DNA from 2 places in the Hahella chejuensis KCTC 2396 genome. Region 2 is predicted to be linked to the other one. Evidence: predicted binding sites of a transcription regulator. Region 2 holds the regulator's gene; the other holds the start of a gene.
The links. Region 2 encodes FNR, which switches genes on or off when oxygen is low (the NO sensors DNR and NnrR bind a similar motif). Its sites were predicted from a motif close to TTGATNTANATCAA; they were not measured.

Region 1: HCH_RS03785 (type IV pili methyl-accepting chemotaxis transducer N-terminal domain-containing protein) is a predicted target of FNR. The motif match lies at 2,856-2,869, and genes of this name have one in related genera.

What each region holds. Positions count from the first base shown of each region.
Region 1 covers NC_007645.1:829,874-835,488, reverse strand. Annotated here, with positions in the region: gene HCH_RS03800 (hypothetical protein) at 1-591, opposite strand, end outside; gene HCH_RS03795 (MBL fold metallo-hydrolase) at 566-1,321, opposite strand; gene HCH_RS03790 (hypothetical protein) at 1,735-2,418, opposite strand; gene HCH_RS03785 (type IV pili methyl-accepting chemotaxis transducer N-terminal domain-containing protein) at 3,078-3,776, shown strand; gene HCH_RS03780 (type IV pili methyl-accepting chemotaxis transducer N-terminal domain-containing protein) at 4,161-4,946, shown strand; gene HCH_RS03775 (alpha/beta hydrolase) at 5,115-5,615, shown strand, end outside.
Region 2 covers NC_007645.1:1,735,619-1,748,643, reverse strand. Annotated here, with positions in the region: gene ychF (redox-regulated ATPase YchF) at 1-293, shown strand, start outside; tRNA gene HCH_RS07795 (tRNA-Met) at 359-435, shown strand; gene HCH_RS07790 (substrate-binding periplasmic protein) at 667-1,410, shown strand; gene HCH_RS07785 (substrate-binding periplasmic protein) at 1,596-2,330, shown strand; gene HCH_RS07780 (lysophospholipid acyltransferase family protein) at 2,337-3,059, opposite strand; gene HCH_RS07775 (coproporphyrinogen III oxidase) at 3,369-4,385, shown strand; gene fnr (fumarate/nitrate reduction transcriptional regulator Fnr) at 4,530-5,309, shown strand; gene HCH_RS07765 (SDR family oxidoreductase) at 5,306-6,211, opposite strand; gene alr (alanine racemase) at 6,414-7,538, opposite strand; gene dnaB (replicative DNA helicase) at 7,538-8,965, opposite strand; gene rplI (50S ribosomal protein L9) at 9,106-9,552, opposite strand; gene rpsR (30S ribosomal protein S18) at 9,675-9,905, opposite strand; gene rpsF (30S ribosomal protein S6) at 9,923-10,351, opposite strand; gene rlmB (23S rRNA (guanosine(2251)-2'-O)-methyltransferase RlmB) at 10,478-11,221, opposite strand; gene rnr (ribonuclease R) at 11,300-13,025, opposite strand, start outside.

The sequences.
Region 1 (5,615 bases), 910 kb from region 2:
ATAGGAAAATACCGAAGGGGCTTTGTAGGCAGTCGTAGGCTCGCCCATGACTTTGGTCATATCGATGGAGGCGTCGCCATATTGCAGGGTGTTATTCAGGTCGCCGTACACCACCGTCTTCACATACCAGGCCCAGAAAGCGGCCTTTTTCAGGTACTTATCCTCCACTTTCGCATCTTCGCGGGTGGGAAGAATAACCTGCACTTCGCCGTCTCGCTTGCTCAATGGCGCCGCGTCCTTAGCGCTCGCCAGAATAGTTTGCGGATTGTTGGCGATCTGCGCAGGCATGAAGGTGATGTAGTCATCGTCGCCGATAAAGTAAACGTTATCGTAACGCCACTCTTTCGCCGACAACTCGCTCACGGGCACGCCCGTGAAGACGTGCTCCTTTTTCTCGCTGTTCAGGTAGCGGTGCGGCGTATTGGAGTACACATCAATGCGCGCGCCGATTTCATTCGTCTCCACCACGCGATAATCCGCAGCGTTTTTATTAATGACGAAAATTTCCTTGGCGGCGGCGTTGAGCGACAATGCGCAGGCGCCGGCCGTCAGCAGCGCGCAGGTTTTAAAATGCGAAAGTTTGCCCCGCATAGGTGATAAAAAGTCTGTCCTTTTCAATCTCGTTCTCCCTTACTAACTTATCGTAGGTCTCAGTAATAACGCTGATTTCATTCCTGCACATATGGGTCACGCCCACGCTCGCGGCTCCGCCGGATTGAGCAAATTGCAGCACTTCGCTGAATGAATAATGACTGGGGATATTGTCGTTAAGCTCATACACTTCCTGCAAATGCAGGTCGACGCCCTGAATCAACTCAACCGCTTCCGGCGTCAGCTTGCCGTCTCCGGAAATGGAGAATGAGCGACCGTTAAAATCCAGTCGATACAATAAGTTCGGGATAGAGTGTACGGTGGGCGCGCAGCGAATGGAAACATCCCCGTATTGTTTACTGTCGAGGGTGTCGAATTCGGCGAACTCAATCGTGTATTTGAAATACTTGGACACGCCGGGATAGCCATGCTCAAGCAGACTTTTAATAAAGGTTTCCGTTCCCGCCGGCCCCCAAATCTTAAGAGGACGGGTTCTTTTTTCTTCCAGATAGCGGACCAGCAAAGGTACGACACCGAAGGAGTGGTCCGCATGGTGGTGGGTCAGCAACACCAGATCAATGTTCTGATGCAAATCGCCCGCCCATAAGCGGGGCGGAACCTGATAACCACAGTCGATAAGAATGGAGCCATCGGCGGACTGCAACAGGAAAGAGGTGTTGCACTCTTCCGAGAAGGCCTCTCCATTACCGACAATCAGCAAATTCTTCATAACAAAAGCTTTCCGTGTTTTCCATTTTCCATCTCATCGCGAAACGCGCGGATGGCGCTCCCATGCCTGCATGGCGGCAACCTGTCGATTGCCGTCGGGATTATGCCACTATTAATCAGGCAGACAAATAGCTTCCTTCTATTTGTCTGCAACGACAGGGCCTGCACATGTCAGACCCTGTCTCCCGCGGCTAATAGCCGCGCAGACGCATCCATGCGCCTGATTATTAACATGCCAATATCATTGCCATATTAATAACCTATTGGTTTATAAACGGGACTCCGTTTTCTGTAATGAAAGGCGCCGAAGAACAGGGGAAGGGATGGGAAGGAAACGCAAAAGCAAGCCGGCGTTGACTCACCGGCCGTAGGAATGCACGAAACCGTAAGTATGCGCGAAATAGGAGCGCTCGATCAGAGGGGTTGAAAATTCGGGAACAGTTCGCGGGTAATGCCAGGACCGCCGCCCTTACCTACGTTGTAGTAAATGGTCCACAGTCCGCCTGTGCGCACGCCAAATACGCTGGTGGGCGAAGCGTAACCCTCCCGCGCCTTGGCTCCGTAGTCGCTGGGTTTCAACATTTGCAGGCCGGCATGAGAAATCACGTTGTTAGTGATCAGCTGCTCGGTGACCTGTCCATAAAACTGATCCTGCGCCGCCTGCAGATCAAAGTTGTATTCTTTGATATCTCCGCTGTTGGGGAAGTTCACCAGGTTTTCATTGGCCGGCTGGCAATTCATATGCACCACAAAGGGGGAGACCGGATTACCGGATACAACCACGCAGCACCCGGTCAAATTGGCGGTAACGAAGAAATTACAGGCGCCCTGAAGCTGACCTACGACAGCGCGCCATCCCCGCCAGGGCAACCAATAGCAGTTGCCGTTATGGGCGGTGGCGACGGTAACGGTTTTACCGCCAGCCACGTGCGCGCCTTCCTGCAGATTGGCTCGCTCAAGCTGATTCACCAGATAGCAGTTGCGTTGGATGTTGTTACATTTGACGCTGTAGGTAGCGTGAGAAATATTTGAGGATTCCGCGCCGGTCACGGTAATTGACTTGTTCGCATTTTGTTTAAAAATATCCGCCAGGGCCATCTTGTCGTCTCCTTAAACTCATTATTGCTGACAGTCACTGCAACCCCGCCTTGCTTATGTCGGAATAAGGCTCCCACCGCGCGCGTGACCGGATACAGAAGCTAGCGACAATCCGGCCCCTGCGCCCTTCATGTTTTTTATAATGTTTTGTTATCACCTCTGACTTTTCTCATCTATTAATCCCATCATTCGGAAAAGGCAGAGATATTCGATCGCTTTTTTGCGCTGGACAACGCGCTTCAATTGCTGCTTTTTCAAGCATAACTACAAATAGAATCGGCGATAAAAAACATGACGTACAATTCGCAAAAGAAAAACAATGTAAAATTTATTAAAAATAATACAGTATAACGAATTATATACCCGCCTCGTTTATCCCTTAAAAAAGCAACTTTTAGTTACATAAAAGTGCATTATTTTCACTGTTACAAAACATATTGACACATATAATTGACTGGAAACGAACAATATCTATTGACTTCGTAAATTACTTATATGTCAAAAGCCATTTGGCGCTTGATTTTTGATCTAAATCCTTCAATATGCACGCCATTTTTAGCACTAGGTAAACTTTAATGCAGTCGTTCAGAAAGATTTGTTTCTTACTTGTCACACTTACCGCATTCGGCGCAGGCCTGGCTCGCGCGGAAATATCGAGCATGGACCAGGCTCTGGACATCGCCGGTCAACAAAGAATGTTGAGCCAAAGAATTGTTAAAGCATATTTATTGATTGGTCAGGATATTCTTCCCGACAAATCCGCAATTCAATTACATGACAGTGTGGCGCAATTTGAATCTCAACTGACCGACCTGGAAGGCTATTTAAAAGCGGGTGAAATGGCGCGGGATTTGAAATCCGTACGTAAAGAGTGGGCCGCATTCCGTAAGCTGGCGACCGCCGCTCCCAACCAGGAAAATGCGGCGAAGTTGATCGAGCAAAGTGAAGAGCTTCTGAGTCTGACTCAGGGCGTCACCAGCAACCTGGAAAAACAAGTCGCCAGCACCAAAGGTCATTTGATCAATATTTCCAACGAACAAGGCATGTTGTCCCAGAAAATCGCCATGTACTACTCCGCTATGAGTTGGAATCTGGGCGTCGCCGATCTGGAAAACGATTTTAAAGCCGCCGTCAAAAAATACGACTCCGGCTTGAGCGAGCTGCGCAAAGCGGACGCCAACAGCGAAGAGATCAACAAAGCGCTGGATAAAGTTATTTCACAGTGGTCCTTCTCTCACTCTGGTTTCGAGAAAATGGACGGACAGGACTTCGTGCCTTTCGTTATCGCTATGACCACTGAAAGTATGTTGAAAAGCATGCGCAAGATTTCCGACATGTACGCAGGTCTGAAAAGCTGATCCGCAAGGATTGAACCCTTAAACCGAGTACCCGATTTATTCGTCTTCTTCGTTTAGTGCGGCGCAAGCCGCACTCTTTTTTTCCGCTTATTCAGCCTCTTTTTCCCTCTTGCAGTCAGCCGGCGCAGTTCGCCATACCTCCTCCCTTCCATCCTCCTCCGCAGAGTGACTCATTCTCCCTTTCCCCCCTGGTTCTGACAGTTTTCTCCCTCTTCCCAGAATCGCTCTTTGTCTATACCCCAAAATTTCCGGTTCATTTGGCGCCTAACTTGCGCCAGATCAGCGATGCGTTAACTACCTATCCAGTTATCACGCCGTAACCATCTGATATTTATGGAATTTAAATTAGACTGCACCAGATTGAATCACATGAGGTAAATGCATATGCGCCATATAAGGAACTTGAGTCTGCTTCTTTTCTCCCTGTTTGCACTATCCTGGAGCCACATTGCCACCGCAGACATTACCGACCTGGACGAAGCCATTAACAAGGCTGGGCGCCAACGTATGCTGAGTCAGCGAATCGTAAAGTCCTACCTGCTCATAGGTCAGGATATTCAGCCGGATAAGTCCTCAAGCCAGCTCACAGAAAGCGTCGCCTTATTTGAGCAGCAATTGGGAGAACTGGAGTCCTACACCAAGACGCCGCAAATATCTGGACAGCTAAAGTCCGTGCGCAAGGAGTGGAAGGAGTTCCGCAAGTTGGCGACGGAGAAACCTTCAAAAGACAAAGCCGTTGAACTGATCAGCGCTGGAGAGCGCGTTCTCGCTCTCAGCAACAAAGTCGTGCAGTCACTGGAGCAGCAGTCGGGGAATCCCAAAAATAAAATGATCAACCTCGCCGGACGTCAACGGATGTTGTCCCAGCGCATCGCGCTCTATTACTCCGCGCTGAGCTGGAATCTGGATCAGGCGGATCTGCAAAGAAGCTTCGCCCAGGCGGTCCAGGAATATGACGAGGCGTTACATGAGCTCCGTCAGGCGAAAATCAACAGCCAGGACATCAACGCCGCGTTGGACAAAGTGATTTCCCAGTGGAGCTTCTCCCGCTCCGGATTCCAATTGATGCAGGGCCAAAGTTTTGTACCTTTCATCATCGCCACCACCACAGAAGGCATGCTGAAGAATATGGAGACCATCACAGGTCTTTATGAAAGCCTGCAAAGCTGAATATCCGTCCATTCTCTGGCGCAGCTGAATGCTGCGCCTTCTCTGAACCGCTTTCTGATAGAACAGGTTTTCGATAGGATCACACATGAGCCTCCTTGATCCCGTCACGTCACGAACGTTTCGGCGCCAATGTGGACATCTATTTCTGCTGCGAAGTAATCCTGCCCCATGAAAAAATTCAGAAGACGCATCGCTTTCGCCTCAGGCGCACTGGTTCTTGCTCTCGCGGCAGTGTGGGGCGCAGGAGGGGCGTTATCCGCGTCCGTTAATCACCACATCGCTCCACCGCCGCCGGCGCTCAATGCGCAAACAGTGCAGTTTGACGGCGTCAGCGGCTGGTATGCGCCTGCCGCCGGCCAGCAATGCGCCCTGCTTTTACATGGCGTACGTTCTGACCGCACCAGCATGATCAAACGCGCCTTGTTCCTTCAGAAATCAGGATATTCCTCTTTGCTGATAGATCTTCAGGGCCACGGCGAAACACAGGGAGAGCAAATCACGTTTGGCTACCGGGAGTCCGACAACGTCAAGTCCGCCATCGCCTATTTACGCACGCAACGCCAATGCGCCAAGGTCGCAATCATTGGCGTCTCACTTGGCGGCGCTGCGAGTTTGTTGGGACAGTCCCCCGCATCTGCGGACGTTTATGTTCTGGAAGCCGTTTATCCG
Region 2 (13,025 bases):
ATCGCGTCATTCGTGCAGGCTACAAGTTACTTGGCCTGCAGACTTATTTTACGGCGGGCGTAAAAGAAGTCCGCGCATGGACCGTTAAGATCGGCGCAACCGCACCACAAGCGGCAGGCGTCATACACTCCGATTTCGAACGCGGATTCATCCGAGCGGAAGTGGTCGGCTATGACGACTTCACATCTTTCAACGGAGAGCAAGGCGCGAAAGAAGCAGGAAAATGGCGCTTGGAAGGCAAGGATTACATCGTTCAGGACGGCGACGTCATTCATTTCAGATTTAACGTATAAACTGATGATTTTTTAGGGTTGACAAGCCCAGCAAAAAACAACAGAATACGCGCCTCAAATGAGACGGCAAGGTAGCTCAGTTGGTTAGAGCACAGCACTCATAATGCTGGGGTCGGCGGTTCAAATCCGCCCCTTGCTACCAAGTTTCGAGAGCCCGCTTTTTAAGCGGGCTTTTTTGTTCCCCCTCACCTTCCCCCTTGCACCACCACTAAGCACCAATCGACCAAAACGCATTAAAATACAGCGCTTCTATTTTCAGTGTGTACTTTTGTTAATAAAATCAACAAAATAACAAAAAAAATTCTCGGCATACCGTGGATTTTTCGGATAGACGGACTATCCTTAATGGGGTAGCTACATTCGAGGTTAAGACATGTATTATTTTCGCTCCCTTCTTTTGGCGTTATGCGCCACTCTCTGCGTATCAGCAAATGCGGAAGAGGTAACTTTCAACCTGGTTACTGAAAACTTCCCTCCCTACAACATGAGCGTTAATGATGCTGAGTATGAACACAGACCCGAGGACATCACCGGTCTGATTACAGATGTTGTCAAACAGATTTTCACCAAGGCGAAAATCGGTTACACCATGAAACTGCGTAATTGGAGCTACGCATACAACTACGCTCAGCGCAAAGATTTTCGAGGTGTATTCGGAACCACACTCACCGATGCTCGCAAACCTCTATTTAAATGGGTTGGCCCAATCGCCTCCGACGGCTGGGTCCTCTACGCAAAATCAGGCTCCTCCATCAAAATAAACTCGATTGAAGACGCCAAGAAGTACAAGATTGGAGCGTATAAAGGCGATGTGAGAGAGCAATGGCTACTTTCCAATGGCTTTGAGACCTCCAGCCTCGACGATGACGCTTTGAATCCCAAGCGACTACAAAACGGTCAAATTGACCTTTGGATCTCAGGACCCGTTTCCGGCCCCTACTATGCAGCCAAAAACGGCGTTACCAACATTCAACCTGTATTCACCGTTAAGGAGACACAACTGTATTTAGCAGTTAACAAAGAAACGCCGGATGAATACGTCAACAAGCTCAATGAGGCCCTGGAAAAAATGCGCTCTAGTGGCGAATTGGAAAAAATTACCGCCAGATACAGATAAACAACAGAGCCTTACAAATCCTGCGAGCCCCTATTTCATGGGGCTCGCAGGGGTATTCCTCCCCTTTCCTCCCCACTCATCCGGAAAACTACTTATTAGGAAGACACCTACACCAGCTGTTTAATAAGCAACCAGACTAATCGTTAGTCAGAACAATATTCCGCCCAGCCGTTTGAGGTGATTTAATGATCGCTAAGAAGCTATTGTTGGTTTCTGTTCTCTTTCTGTCCGCCATTGCACGTGGCGAAACCTTTAACCTGGTCACGGAAAATTTCCCGCCTTTTAATATGGGCGAGGAAGACCACAAATACGAACACAAAGCTGACGCTATCAGCGGCATCAATGTGGATATAGTCAAAGAGCTCTTTAAACGCTCGGGTTATGACTATCGTATGAAGCTCAGAAATTGGAATTACGCTTACAACTTCGCGCAACGCAAAGAGTTCCGTGGCGTATTCGGCACTACATTGACCGATGCGCGCAAACCGCTGTTCAAGTGGGTAGGTCCACTCGCCAAGAACGACTGGGTATTCTTCGCAAGAAATGACACTACTATCAAAATTAACTCTGTAGAGGACGCCAAGCCTTATCTCATTGGTTGCTATAAGGATGACTCCAGAGCGCAATTTTTGAAGAACAACGGCTTCAACGCTTCAGAGCTGGAAGATGACAGCCTCAACCCAAAGAGGCTGCAACAAAGACAGGTGGACCTATGGATCTCCAGCACCGCATCAGGCTATTACTACGCTAAGCTGGCCGGTGTTTCCGACATCAAACCTATATTTACTATACGAGACACCAGTCTATACTTGGCGATGAACAAGGACACGCCTGATGAGCACATTGAGCACCTCAATAAAGTGCTCGATAAGATGCGTACTGAAGGCTATTTGGACAAAGTATATTCAAACTACAAATAGAAAGTCTTACGCCTGGCTTAAGGCGGCGGAGGTCCGCCTTATCCACTCTTCCATTTCCTTATGAACTTCATCGGTAGCGCGCCCACTGGTTTCAATCGGCGCACCGATCCTGACCCTTATCAAACCTGGGCGCTTACTAATACTGCCAGCAGGCCAGCAATCGCCTGCATTATGCGCCACTGGCAGTAAAGGTACGCCCGCGCTGACCGCCAACAAGGCGCCCCCCTTATTGTATTTGCCAACTTGTCCAGGACGAACGCGCGTTCCTTCAGGGTAAATCACAACCCAATACCCAGAAGTCAGACGCTCCTTTCCCTGCTTTAGCAATTGCTTAAGCGCCGCAGAAGGCTTACTCCGGTCAATGGCGATGGGCTTCAATCTTTTTAGCGCCCAGCCAAAAAACGGAATTTTCATCAACTCCTGTTTCAGTACTGTGCATTGAGGACGGAATATGACGCCTAACAAATAGGTTTCCCAGGCGCTTTGATGATTGCTGACAACCACACAGCTTGTTTTCGGAATGTTCTCCAGCCCCTCAATCTCATAACGTATGCCGCAAACAACGCGCGCCCACCAAAGCGCAAACACATTAAACCGGGATACGATGTAATAGCGCTTTTCAAAATTGACGTAAGGACCCACCAACATACCAACTAATGATGTGATGATGACGCCCCAAGCATACCCAAGGTAAAAAACGAAAGACCGAAATAGCTGAAATGCCTGCACTTTTGCCCGCCTTTTTTCAATGCCCGCAAAGGATATCAACTCCCCGCCCAAAGCTGCAATGAATGTTATCCCTCAATGCCCCAGAAACCCAATGTTTGAGGGCTTTTGCGACTAAAGTCCACCCACACAGGCAGCCACCCGCTCACCCCTTGATCAATATCAAGGCGCCCCGCTGGGAGCTGGATACACTGAGCATGGAGAGAGGGGGACTCACTTGCCAGCAAGTGTGACAGCAGGCGCGCGCGCCAATTCGCCAACAACGACAGTCAAGCGCGCGCAGATGTTTTCTTACCTGGTTGGAGACCCAATATGCCAGTTGGAAAGGTTGTCGAACAAGCGATACAAAATGGGGGTAATGATAGCTGGGTTTATTTGCTCAACTCCCCTCCCAAAGAGTTCTCCAGCGAGAACTGGAGCGCCTTAAACGAGGGAGCCTATGATGCGGACTATCGCAACAGCTCTCTGGCTCGATACTATGAAGGCGGGTTCGCATTGAGCGTTCAAGCGCCCTGCTTCACCACACTCGTAAGCGCGGAAAATTATACCCGCCGACTTCCATCCATGAGCGCAAATCTGCAGAAGTACATCGACTATGTCGTAAAGGAAGTGAGACTACTCAAGCAAAGCCTTCCTGCCGGTTGCCAGGTTAAGTACCTGCATTGGTTCGGCGATCTGGTGCGCCAGCTTACTCCCGCAGCGCAAACGCAGGTCATGTACTATTTAGGGCGGGAGTTCAAGCTGAACTTCGGCGCCGATGCCCGTCATGTCATCGAGTTGGACGCTCGTCCAGACTCAGAGGAAGCGCTAGCCCTGATCAAAGGGTTGGGCTTTAACATCATCTGCATCAATGATCCCGGTGAATATGCGCAGTCCTGTCCTATTGAGGACCTTAAGGATTGGCTACAAACCATTAGGGCATTCGACTTTAAAGCCGTCTATCTGCGTCTGAAAGTGTCACCCATCACATTCTCCGCACTGTCCCAGCATCTTGAGGAAATTCTGACGGAAAGACCGCAGGGCATCCTTCTTTCCAGCCATAAACCAGAGTTCACCAGCACACCTAGCCTGGAAACAGCGCTAAAAGATTTCAAGCGACGCATTAAGTCCGCATCGTTTATTCCGATCACCCAGGACTTTTTCGCGCTACCCTGGACAGGCTTAATAAGCCAAGGCGTCAGTTGTCTGCATGGCGTCGGGTTGGGCGCATTCTCTTACACGCCCCACTACCAGTTGCGCAACGCCACCCAGCTGGATGACTACTACAAAATCCTGGACAACGGAGGACTCCCGGCAAGAGCAATTCGTTACACTCAGACACAGTTGTAACAAAAGGTGAAAGCTATGTAGAAACAACGGCGAGCGTAGGTTTTCCCTGTAAATTTCCTGCTGTGGGGATTTGCTTTTAAATGGCTATTGGCTATCCTAGAAGCCTCTTTAAGCAGTTTCACTCATTCAGCCACGAGGCGACCGATGGAAAGCAAGCATATAGCAACCTCCTCTCCTTTTAGCTTACACAGGGGCTGCCATGAATGTAACTTGAGCAAACTTTGCATTCCAATAGCGGTCGGGGCTGAAGACATTGATCGCCTGGAAGAAATCATTCGCCAGGGCAAAATGCTCAATCGCGGTGAATATATCTTTGAGCAGCATACGCCATTTCGCTCCTGCTTCGCCGTTCGTAGCGGCGCAATCAAAACATTCACCGTATCTGAGGAAGGCGAGGAGCAGGTAACCGGCTTCTACCTGCCAGGTGAGATTATCGGGCTGGACAGCGTTAGCATGGAAAAATACTCCTGCTCCGCCGTCGCTCTCGAACGCACTAGCGTGTGCGAAATTCCTTTGGAAAAATTTGAAGACTTAGCCTCAGACATTCCCAGCCTGCAGCACCACTTTTTCTCGCTGATGAGTAAAGAAATTCAGGAAAGCAGGCAGCTTACTATGCTACTGAGCAAAAACTCTGCGGAAGAGCGCATAGCCTCGCTGCTATTGTCCTTATCAACTCGCTTCAGCCGTCGTCGCCTGTCCGGCACAAACTTCAGGCTCCCCATGCCTCGCAGCGATATAGGCAACTATTTAGGTTTGGCGGTCGAAACTGTGAGTCGGGTTATTACCCGCTTCCAGAACAACGGCATTATTAAGGTCCAAGGAAGGGAAGTTCAGATTTTGCAATTGGAAGAGCTACAGAAAGTTCTCCGCCACGACACTAAGTGTCTGGAACACCAAAAAGAGTCCGCCGTTAACGGCCGTTAACGGCTCTCTTCCAAGCAGTTTTCAGCGGGCTTCACGCCCCCACGTTGCTGGCATTGCTCAATCAGTGCAGGCAGGTAGCGACGCCAGGGAAGCTGTTTGACGCCAAAGGTGTTGCGCAGCTTGATGCAGCCCAACGCCCCATTCGCGGGAAGCGCCACTCCAGGCAAGACATCAGCGCCCTTCTTCTCGATCAGAGCCTGTAGCATTTCCTCCTGGCCAAAGGCCTGCAACACAATCGCCTTCAACAATTCATAGTGGGTGACCGCTTCAGCGCCAGCATAATGGTAAACACCCCATACGGAGATGTTACAGCTTAACTGTTTGATAACAGCGTCCACCACTCTCGCCACATCATCCACCGCAACAGGGGTCAGCTGCATATCGGTACTGGCGTTAAGACGCTTGCCTGACGACAATGCCGAAAGCATGGTCTGCAACCAGCCTTGAGCGCCCGCCTCCAGCAACCAACCAACCCTCAAGATCAGATGCTTGCTATAGTTTTCCTGAAGCCATTGCTCACTCTGCAACTTTGTCCGCCCATACACAGAGAGAGGACGCCCTTTGTTGGCGGAAATATAAGGATTCTTTTTGACGCCGTCGAAAACAAGATGACTGGAAAGATGAACAATCGGCGCCTTCCATAAGTCCGCAACCTCCGCAACCGCCGCACAAGCGGACACGTTAACCTGATACGCCAGGTCCGGGTGCTGCTCCGCTTTGAACAAATCGCTCATCTCCGCAGCATGAACGACAAAGTCCGCTGACGGCATCGACTTCATTCCCCGCACGATCGCATCATTGGTCATCAGAAACTGTTCGTAGGGGACGCCCTCCACCACTATACCGCTCTGCTGCAAACGCTGAGCTATAGCCTTACCTAATGGCGAATCGATTCCCGTCACACAAACAATCACTCATGTACCCCTTAAATGCATCTCGTGGCCTTTGGCAGCCCCCAGAATACGGGGCCGCCTGAAGATATTATGTTTACAATATTGGCTGCTTGACGGGATTTTAGCAAACCCTGCGCATCGGGGTTCCCCCGCCTTACATCCCGTAGGCCGCGCCAAAGCCTCCCTCGAGAGCCCCCGCCAACGCAGCGCCTTAAACTACTTCCGAACGATTAATATATACTCTGGGAACCCGCGAGGTCATACCCGTAAATAAAGTATAGGAGATTGTTGACGCATATCCTGCAACCTCATCCGCGGAAACAGTCCCGCCCCACAACTCCACTTCAGACCCAATGCGAGCCTCTGGAATATGGGAGATATCCACCGTCAACATATCCATGGATACACGCCCAATAATTTTTGTCCGCTTACCGCACACGGCGACAGGAGCCCCATTCTGCATCTGCCTTGGATAACCATCGCCGTATCCCACCGCGACCACTCCCATTCGCGTTGGGGCGTCCGCAGTCCAGGCGGCGCCATAGCCAATAGAGTCTCCAGCTTGCAGCTCCCTGGTAGCAATCAAACGTGACTCAAAGGTCATTACCGGCTTCAAACCAAAATCTGCCCCCGTCTTATCCGCCATGGGGGACGCGCCGTACATTGCAATACCCGGGCGCACCCAATCCAGATGAGTTTCCGGATACTGCAGCAAAGCCGCAGAATTAGCAGAGGAATAACTCCAGCCATTCGCCCCCGCTGCCTGCATACCAGCCTGAAACGCCCGCCACTGCCTCTGCTGCAGAAGACTATCTAACTCATCAGCACATGCAAAGTGGGTCATTAAGCCGATAACTGAAAGCCCAGGAAACTGCTGCAGTTTCTCTGCGACGTGAGCCAATTTATTTAACGGCAATCCCAAGCGGTTCATACCTGTATTTAGCTTAATCCAGGTTTGCATTCGGGTGGAGTCAGGCCCCGCCTTACGCAACGGCGCCACCTCGGACAGCATATCCAGCTGCTCCATGTCATGCACAACCCACTCTATGTCACACCAGCGAGTGGAGTCAGCCAACTCTTCCGAGCTGTAGAACCCTTCAAGCACCAGAAGCGGCGTCGTAACGCCCGCTTCGCGCAGGCTCACCGCCTCATCGTAACAAGCCACCGCCAACTTGGGGGCTTCCCCTTTCAGCGCACGGGCAATTTCCACTGCGCCATGACCATATGCATCGGCTTTGATTACCGCTGCACACCTGGCGTTATGCGCGATGGAGTTCAACAGGCGAATATTGTGACGCAACGCGTCCAGATCAATAAGAGCGCGGGATGGACGCATTACTCGTAATCCCCGCCATAATCGTGGGCCAAATCTTCAAAGCGGGTGAACCTACCCATGAACGCCAAGCGCACCGTCCCAATAGGGCCGTTACGCTGCTTACCGATAATAATTTCTGCAATACCTTTGTCTGGACTATCCTCGTGATAAACCTCATCCCGATAGATAAACATAATCAAGTCAGCATCCTGCTCAATCGCCCCAGACTCCCGCAAGTCGGAGTTGACCGGGCGCTTATTGGGCCTTTGTTCCAAGCTGCGGTTAAGCTGGGAGAGCGCGACTACAGGACAGTTCAGCTCCTTCGCCAGGGCTTTCAAGCCTCGTGAAATTTCAGAAATCTCAGCCGTACGACCTTCCGTCATCCCCGGCACCCTCATCAGCTGAAGGTAATCCACCATGATCAAGCCAATTTCACCATTGTGATCTCGCGCCACTCTTCTAGCCCTGGAGCGCATTTCAGTTGGACTTAACGCTGCCGTATCATCGATATATAAAGGCTTGTCTTTCAACATATTGACGGCTGATGTGAGACGGGGCCAATCATCCTCATCCAGTTTTCCGCTTCTCACTTTAGTCTGATCAATGCGCCCCAAGGAAGACAGCATACGCATTACGATGGAGTCGGAAGGCATCTCCATACTGAAAACCAAGACAGGCTTCCCTCCCAGTATCAGTGCGTTCTCCACCAGGTTCATAGCGAATGTGGTCTTACCCATTGAGGGACGACCGGCAACGATAATCAGGTCTGAAGCCTGCATCCCCGAGGTGCGATCATCCAGGTCGCGAAACCCTGTAGTAACACCCGTGATAGCGCCATCCGAGTGAAACAGCTCATCAATTTTTTTCAGGGTCTTCGTTAGAATCGGATTCACCGATTCCGGTCCGCCCTGATTTGGCCGCGACTCCGCTATCTGAAAGACCCGTCGCTCCGCATCGTCCAACACCTCTGTACTGGTGCGCCCTTCCGTCTGATACGCCTCGTCGGCGATTTCATTAGCGACGGTGATTAACTGGCGCAACACAGAACGTTCGCGAATAATTTCCGCATAGGCGCGAATATTGGCGGCGCTAGGAGTATTCTTGGCCAGCTCACTCAGGTAGGCCAATCCACCAGCAGAGTTTAACTCGTTGCGATTATCCAGCTCTTCTGAGACGGTGATGGCGTCCAAAGGACTGCCGAGATTCGCCAATCGTGAAATTGAGCCAAATATCAGGCGATGGTCCAGACGATAAAAGTCTTTCGCTGTAATGATATCTGAAATCTTGTCCCAACTGGCGTTATCCAGCATCAGACCACCCAGAACAGACTGTTCCGCCTCAATTGAATGGGGCGGCGCTTTGACCGCCGAGGAGCTGACCAGCGCAGCGCCGCCAGGGCCCTGCCCTTCCGACTTGGTCGAATCTTTACGTATTACTGACTCATTCATAGTGACTTGCAGAGCTTTAAAGGGTAGCGCTTATTATCGCTAATTTGCAGGCATCGACAACACGACCGTGGTGAAGTCTTGAGAGCATAAAAAAAGGCAGTGCGCATGGAGCGGACTGCCTTTTCTTGCATGACCAGAGATTACTCGCCGACTACGATTACCTTAACGGTAGCAGTAACGTCAGTGTGCATCTGCACGTCTACTTCGTACTCGCCTGTGTTGCGCAGAGCGCCTTCAGGCAAGCGAACTTCGCTTTTCTCAACCTCAACGCCCAAAGCAGTGACTGCGTCAGCAATGTCTTTAGTACCAACAGAGCCGAACAACTTACCTTCGTCGCCAGATTTGGCAACGATGGTTACTTCTTTACCGTTGATAGCTTCTGCACGAGCTTGAGCTGCGGACAGCTTCTCGGCAGCGGATTTTTCAAGCTCTGCGCGACGAGCTTCGAACTGCTCTACATTTGCTTTAGTTGCAGGAACAGCTTTGCCATAAGGCACCAGAAAGTTACGGCCATAACCAGCGCGAACCTTAACTTTATCGCCAAGGTTTCCGAGGTTGGCTACTTTTTCGAGAAGAATAACTTCCATCTTGTTTACCTCAAATCTTATAACAATCGGAAGCTTCAGAGCTTCCGATTGGCAAACCTTTAAGAACCTGATTTTCTATACCATTTCGCTGATGACAAAATGGCGAGAGACTTTTCAGGCGCTTAGTCGTCGTGGCGATCAGTGTAAGGCAGCAGAGCCAGGTAACGCGCACGCTTGATAGCAGTAGCGAGCTGACGCTGATAACGCGCCTTGGTGCCGGTGATGCGGCTGGGCACGATTTTGCCAGTTTCAGTGATGTAGCCTTTCAGTACTTCTACATCTTTGTAATCGATCTCTTTTACGCCTTCGGCAGTAAAACGGCAGAACTTTCTTCTGCGAAAGAAACGAGCCATGGTTAGCCTCCTATAACTTATTCGTCGTTGCTGTCTTCGTCGTCAGTATCGTCGTCAGAGTCGTCAACGTCGTCAGCAACGACGCGGGCGGGACGATCTTCGCCACGAGGAGCGCGCTGTTCGCGGGACTCAGCTGCTTTGATGGGCGACACTTCGGTCACAGCATCCTTACGACGAATAACCAGGTCACGGAGGATGGCGTCGTTAAAACGGAAGTTGTGCATCAGTTCGTCGATGACTTCTTGAGAACACTCAATATTCATCAACACATAGTGCGCTTTGTGAATTTTGTTGATGGGATAAGCCATGTGACGGCGACCCCAGTCTTCCAGACGGTGAACTTTACCGCCGCCAGCGTTTACGCTGGAGGTGTAACGCTCAACCATTGCAGGCACCTGCTCGCTTTGATCAGGATGAACCATGATCACGATTTCGTAGTGACGCATTGTAGCTCCCTTCGGTTTAACAGCCTTACGTTGCGTTTTCGTAAAGCAAGGAGTTGATGGTGGTTTTAAGAGGGCAGCATTCTATGCCTGTTCAGCAAGACTTGCAAGCCCGCGCACGAACAAAAACTAACCAGCCTGACGCTGTCGCACCGCCTCGAAAAGACATACGCCAGTTGCGACAGACACATTCAGACTGCTGACTTCACCCAGCATGGGAATATTGACAAGACTGTCGCAGTTTTCGCGGGTAAGGCGGCGCATCCCTTTATCCTCCGCCCCCATAACAATGGCCACGGAGCCCTTAAGATCCGCCTGATACAAACTTTGCTCCGCTTCTCCCGCCGCACCGACCAGCCAAACGCCATAGGTTTGAATATGCTTCAATGTACGCGCCAGATTCGTGACACGAATCAGCGGCGTCACTTCTGCTGCGCCACAGGCCACTTTTCTGGCGGCCGCATTCAACGGAGCGGACTTATCTTTGGGCACAATAACGGCGTGCACGCCCGCCGCATTGGCTGAGCGCAAACAGGCTCCGAGGTTATGGGGATCAGTGACGCCATCCAGGACAAGCAGCAACGCGGGCTCTTCCAGTTTTTCAAGCAACTCTTCCAAATCGGTCTCATTGCTCATTCGATCCGCTTTCAAGTAAGCCACAACCCCCTGATGTGCGCCATCGGCCGCTTTATCCAACGCCGACTTACCCACCTGAGAAAAGGGCACCCGGCGCTCTTGAGCCAGCTGCGCTATCTCCTGCAGGCGGTGATCATGGCGCTGCTCCGACAGCAGTAAACGGTCAATTTTACCCGGATGCTTCTGCAGCAATGCTCTTACCGCATGCATCCCAAACACAATGTTTGATTCAGACACAGTTAAACTCGTTCCGTACGTTAAAAAACCGGCATTCTACCGGTTTAATGTTTGCTTTACGCCAGCTTTTTCATACTGCTAGGAGCGTTTGCGGCGTCCTTTTTTTTGCGGCTTACGCAAAGGACCACTCGCCTCCGAACGCTTACCTCCCTTGGCGCCTTTTGCAGGCTGTCCGCCACCTGCTTTCTTTTCCCTTTTCCACTCTTCATTCCATTGCGCCAGAATTTCCTTACGCTTGTTCTTTTTACCCGGCGCTGAGCGTCTGGGCTCGCCAATCATTTCCAAGTCGATCTTACGATCTTCAAGCCCGACTCGAACCACTTGCACCCTCACCTCATCGCCCAGGCGATGCGTAACGCCCGTGCGCTCGCCGACGAGACGATGCTTCACCGCGTCGAACTGATAATAATCACTCTTCAGCGAGGACACATGGACAAGCCCTTCGACATACAGATCTTTAAGCTCGACAAAGAGCCCGAATGCAGTGACGGCGGCGACAATGCCGTCAAATTTCTCGCCAACGTGTTGAGTCAGGTACTCGCATTTGAGCCAACTCATAACATCGCGGGTGGCCTCATCCGCGCGGCGCTCGGTCATTGAGCACTGCTCCCCAAGAACCAGCAGCGCCTGCATGTCGTAGTTATAACGCGCGTTTTTAGGTAAAGCTGGCGCGCCCGCCACCCTTTGCACATTCTTGCAGGGCCGTTCACTTCGTATCAGATCTCTGATCGCTCTGTGCACCAACAGGTCCGGATAGCGGCGAATCGGCGAGGTAAAATGTGTATACGCTTCATACCCCAGTCCAAAGTGCCCCTTGTTCTCAGGCTGATATACCGCCTGGCTCAACGAACGCAACATCACAGTCTGCAACGTAGCGCTATCTGGGCGCCCCCGGATAGTCTCCGTCAGCGCCTGATAATCAGAGGGCTTCGGATTGGAGCCGCCCCCCAGACTTAAACTTAACTCGCCAAGAAACGCGCGCAGATTTTCCAACCGCTCCATCGTAGGCCCTTCATGCACACGAAACAGCGAGGGTATTTCATACTTCTCCAGCAGCTTCGCCGTCGCGACATTAGCGCACAGCATGCACTCTTCAATTAGCTTGTGGGCGTCATTGCGCACTACCGGTACAATTTTGTCGATCTTGCGGTCCGAATCGAAAAGAATACGGGTTTCAACAGTTTCGAAGTCTATAGCGCCACGCTCTTCCCGAGCCTGCCTCAAAGCCAAATACAAATTATGCAGCTCTCGAATATGCGGAGCCAAGTCCGCATATCTTTCTGCAAAGGCTCTTCCTTCTGCGGAATCCGGGTCATCAATATACGCGCCCACCTTGGTATAGGTCAGTCGCGCCTTGGAAAACATCAGTCCTTCATAAAACTTATAGCCGCTCAGCTTGCCCTTCTGACTAATGGTCATTTCACAGACCATACACAGGCGTTCTACATCAGGATTGAGCGAGCACAGTCCATTGGAGAGCACCTCGGGCAGCATGGGAACCACCCGATTAGGGAAGTAAACTGAGTTCCCGCGCTGAAAGGCCTCTTTGTCCAGCGCCGTCTGCGGCTTCACATAATGAGAAACATCGGCAATCGCCACATACAAACGCCAACCGCCCGACTTCTTCGCTTCACAATAGACCGCGTCATCAAAATCCCGTGCGTCCTCGCCATCGATTGTCACCAACGGCAGATGTCGAATATCGACTCGGTGCGCTTTGTCTCGAGCACTCAACTTAGACTTGAACTTGGCGGCCTCCGCATCAACCTCTTCAGGCCACCGGAATGGAATCGAATAGGTGCGC